DNA from 2 places in the Bacteroides sp. AM16-24 genome. Region 2 is predicted to be linked to the other one. Evidence: riboswitches for the same ligand, from Rfam matches in the RefSeq annotation. Region 2 holds a riboswitch; the other holds the start of a gene.

Region 1 (2,410 bases), on a different contig from region 2:
GAAACTAAACGAATACAACCGGGGAAGAACATCTTACAAAGATGCAGGTGCTTATCTGGTGGTGTTGCCCCATCCCGGCTATCCCCGTTACTCATTATGGGTTTATTCTCCACTACCCGAACGCCAGTCTATTTTTTACATTCAAGACCTTTCTACAAATATCCATGAGAGTCTGCGGGTAGCAAGCAGTCTATGTTATTACTCTCCCCGCTGCATGCTATTGGTGGAGTATAATGCTAAACGTATGCAAAGCAAGGGAGACGATATCATTGCTTTCGGGAAGTATCGCGGACATTTTCTGCACGAGATTTTCCGCATCGACCCGAGTTATGTAAGTTGGATTGCCTATAAATTCACGCCCCGCATTCCTAAACAGGAACGTTTCGCAGAAATAGCCCGGATATACCATTCCGTTCATCTGGATATTCAGAAACGGCAGGCAAGGCAGAAATATTCTACCAGCCGCTTCCTGGGCAAGGAAGGAGATAAAGTAGAGAATCTAACACTGAAAGTACTGCGTGTACGGTTGGAAGACGATCCTTACAAAACAATGGTCAAAGGAACAACTCCCTATTTTTATGTCCGACAAATACTGACGCTGGAAGATTCTATCGGTAATCTGGTTACTTTCCGGATAAGCTCCCGTACGGCAAGCCGTGAATCGGGACAAGTACCCGGTACAGAGCATGCTTTCCAACCCGGTGAGACGGTATTTATCGTCTCAGCGCGTATCTCATGTACCTTTGCTTCGGGAAACAAGCAATATACACGGCTGAATTATGTTAAGTTTAAATAATCATAAAAGATAGGCCGGTCTCTTTCCTGTTAAAAACATTCGTCCTTACTTTACCGGCAGAAAAGGGGGTGCTATAAATATAGCTGAGATTATACCCAATGAACCTGATACGGTTAGTACCGTCGAAGGGAATTTTCTTTCTATATTCTACTATTCGTTTATACTACTATCCCTTTCTGTAAGTAGAACCTCTAAAAATTCAGAGTTTGAATGTTTGACGTACAATTCATTACGCATTTTACGGCATCTATTTCATACTTGGACTCCGCACGTATAGCCCTTGAAGGGGGCTGCCGCTGGGTACAGCTTCGGATGAAAGATGCTTCCGAAAATGAGCTGAAAGCCACAGCCATACGCGTGCAGGACCTCTGCCGCCAATACGGGGCTACCTTCATCATTGATGACCACGTAGACCTGGTGAAACAGATTGGTGCGGACGGTGTCCATTTAGGAAAATTGGATATGCCGATAAAAGAAGCAAGGGAGAGACTTGGTAAAGGTTTCATTATCGGTGGAACCGCCAACACTTTTGAAGACATCAGGCAGCATGTTGCCGATGGCGCGGACTACATTGGTTGCGGCCCCTTCCGTTTCACCACCACCAAACAAAAATTATCACCCATCCTGGGACTGGATGGTTACCGCTCCATCCTGGCGCAGATGAAAGAAGAAGGTCTTTCAATTCCCGTCGTCGGCATTGGTGGAATTACTCGTGAAGATATCCCGGCATTGAAAGCCGTAGGACTAAGCGGGATAGCACTGAGCGGTGGTATTCTGAAAGCCGGGAATCCTGTGCGTGAGATGGAGACAATCATACAACTGACCGAATAGCAATCAATTATTGAACCATGGAAGATAAAACAAAAATCACCTATCCCGATTCCGAGAAAGTCTACATGCAGGGTGAACTTTTCCCTTACCTGAAAGTGGGTATGAGAAAAGTGAATCTGACGCCTACCGTAGTAGTGGAAAACGGGAAGAAAATCATCACGGAAAATGCCCCCGTGTACATCTACGACACAAGTGGAGCATACAGTGACCCGAACCAGAAAGTCGACTTAAAGAAAGGTCTGCCCCGCCTCCGCGAACCGTGGATACAGGAGCGGGAAGTGGAACGACTGACGGCAATCAGTTCCGAATACGGCAAGATGCGCCTGGCAGACAAGAGCCTCGAATCTCTCCGTTTTGAGCATATCACCCTGCCCTACCGTGCGAAAGCGGGCAAGCAGGTTACGCAAATGTACTATGCCAAAAAAGGAATTGTCACCCCGGAAATGGAGTACGTTGCCATTCGCGAAAACATGAACTGCAAGGAATTGGGCATAGAAACTTACATCACACCGGAATTTGTGCGGGATGAGATTGCAGCAGGACGTGCCGCACTGCCTGCCAACATCAACCATCCTGAGGCCGAGCCCATGATTATCGGTTCTAAATTCCTCGTCAAGATAAATACGAATATAGGAAACTCCGCCACTTCTTCCACTATTGAAGAGGAAGTGGAAAAGGCTGTGTGGAGCTGCAAATGGGGAGGCGATACGCTGATGGACTTGTCTACGGGAGAGAACATTCACGAAACGCGTGAATGGATCATTCGCAACTGTCCTGTTCCGG
Region 2 (2,410 bases):
GTTCATATCGAAGTAAACTCCCCAATAATCTCCACTCTTTACCCAAACACGGATAACAACATTTACACTGCTTGCATCCAAAGCATGAAGGGCTACAAAAGGTGCCGGGTCAGCAAGGATACGCTTATCTTCAGCAATAATCCGTCTAACAGTTTCTTCCACCTTATCATAGTTCTCACCATATTCTACGCCAATTACCCAATCCACACGGCGGGTATCTTCACGGCTATAATTGGTCACTGTACCACTGCTCAAGGCTCCGTTCGGTATATAAATCACTTTATTATCAGCCGTAGTCAAAATCGTATGGAAGATTTGTATCTCACGTACCGTACCTGATACCCCCTGACTTTCTATCCAGTCCCCCACCTTGTAAGGACGGAACAAGAGAATAATCAAGCCACCCGCAAAATTCTGTAGATTACCGGACAAAGCCATACCAATAGCCACACCAGCAGATGCCAGCAAGGCAGCAAAGGAGGTTGTTTCTACACCCAGCTTACCGATAACGGCAATAATCAGCAAGATGGTCAGAAGGATATTTACCAAGCTCTTTACAAAGCTTTGAATACCAGCATCCACATGACGCTTTGCCAACAGTTTGGAAACCATCTTCTTAATGAGAGAAATAAGGAAACGTCCAATGACAAAAATTAGAATAGCCCCAATAATATTTCCACCGGCAGCTACACCCCAGTCTATTAATTGTTGAAGAAAGACTTGCAATTTGCTGAAGCCTTCTTCTACTACAGTTCCATCGGCAGGAATTGCCGTTTGTAATAATACTAACATAATATTTGTTCGTTTGAAGTTAATAAAATCATTATCTCCTAATAATTACGGGAGATTACAAAATTAACAAATATTTCCGGTTATCGTTCACTTGATTTGCGTGTTTCAGCGAAAACACTTAATTTTGCTCCCGATTTCAACTAAGGGGTGCCCTAATATGACGGGCTGAGATCATACCCATTGACCTGATCCGGGTAGTGCCGGCGGAGGGAAAAGAAGAAAAGTTCCCCTTTTCTGTATTCATCTTTAATAGTTAAAATTGCAATGAGAAAACATGCAATGGCGGCCTGCCTGTTGACGGCAACGCTGGGCGTCTGTGCGCAGACGCATGAAAAGGACAGCTTGCGGGTGATAAGCCTGCAGGAAGTAGAAATTATTTCTACCCGTGCCACGGGAACTACTCCGGTGGCGTTTACCAATGTTAGTAAAGAACAGCTTAAAAAGCAGAACTTCGGACAAGACATTCCCTATCTGTTGTCGTTCACACCGTCTGTACTGACAACGAGTGATGCAGGTGCAGGTATCGGTTACACCAGTATTCGGGTGCGCGGAACAGATGCTACACGCATCAATGTAACCACTAACGGTATACCCATGAACGATGCGGAAAGCCATTCTATCTTTTGGGTAAATACTCCCGATCTTGCCTCTTCACTTCAGGACTTGCAGATTCAACGCGGTGCAGGAACTTCCACAAATGGTGCAGGAGCATTCGGAGCCAGTATCAATATGAAGACACAAGGCATTCTACCCACACCGTATGCAGAATTCTCAGGCTCTTACGGGTCATTCAATACCCATAAAGAAACGGTAAAGGTAGGCACCGGCCTCATCAATGGACGATGGGGAGTTGATGCACGTCTGTCTAATATCCACAGTGACGGCTACCGTGACCGTGCCAGTGCCGACCTGAAATCTTATTTTGTGCAGGGCGGATATTATGGCGACAAGACTACCGTCAAATTCATCACCTTCGGCGGAAAAGAAGAAACATATCATGCTTGGGATGGTCTGGATAAAAAAACATTGGAAAACGACCGTAAGTACAATCCCAACGGAGCCATAGAAGATGCCCAAGGAAATGTAATCGGATTCTATGACAATCAGATAGATTACTACCGCCAGACACATTACCAATTATTACTAAACCAGATATTGTCTTCTTCATGGAAGCTGAACATAGCACTGCACTACACTGACGGTTACGGTTACTATGAGGAATACAAAAATCGGCGTACACTGGTGGAGTATGGCTTGACTCCATTTGAAACAAACGGTACCACTATAGAGAAATCGGACCTTATACGCCGTAAACTGGTAGACAGTGGTTTCGGTGGCGGTATATTCTCTTTCGATTATAAAGGAGATAAGTTAGATGCCTCCATCGGTGGCGGACTGAATTATTATAAGAATACCCATAACGGCAAGGTGGTATGGGTGAAGAATTATCTGGGTGAGCTTGCCCCCGATCATGAATATTACCGCAACATCGGACGGAAAACAGATGGCAACATCTACGCAAAGGTAAATTATGAAATACTGGATGGGGTTAGTTTATATGCCGATATGCAATATCGCTATCTGCGCTACAAGATAAACGGCAATAACGACAAGTGGG

What was found. A riboswitch is a leader RNA that binds a small molecule or an ion and turns the genes downstream of it on or off. The one in region 2 is predicted to bind thiamine pyrophosphate.
Region 1: another riboswitch for thiamine pyrophosphate. It lies ahead of DW182_RS15625 (thiamine phosphate synthase); the one in region 2 lies ahead of DW182_RS11430 (TonB-dependent receptor).

The regions. Positions count from the first base shown of each region.
Region 1 covers NZ_QRKI01000014.1:37,799-40,208, forward strand. The annotation lists gene DW182_RS15620 (hypothetical protein) at 1-796, shown strand, start outside; TPP riboswitch at 851-945, shown strand; gene DW182_RS15625 (thiamine phosphate synthase) at 1,007-1,627, shown strand; gene thiC (phosphomethylpyrimidine synthase ThiC) at 1,645-2,410, shown strand, end outside.
Region 2 covers NZ_QRKI01000008.1:148,291-150,700, reverse strand. The annotation lists gene DW182_RS11435 (mechanosensitive ion channel family protein) at 1-792, opposite strand, end outside; TPP riboswitch at 926-1,022, shown strand; gene DW182_RS11430 (TonB-dependent receptor) at 1,057-2,410, shown strand, end outside.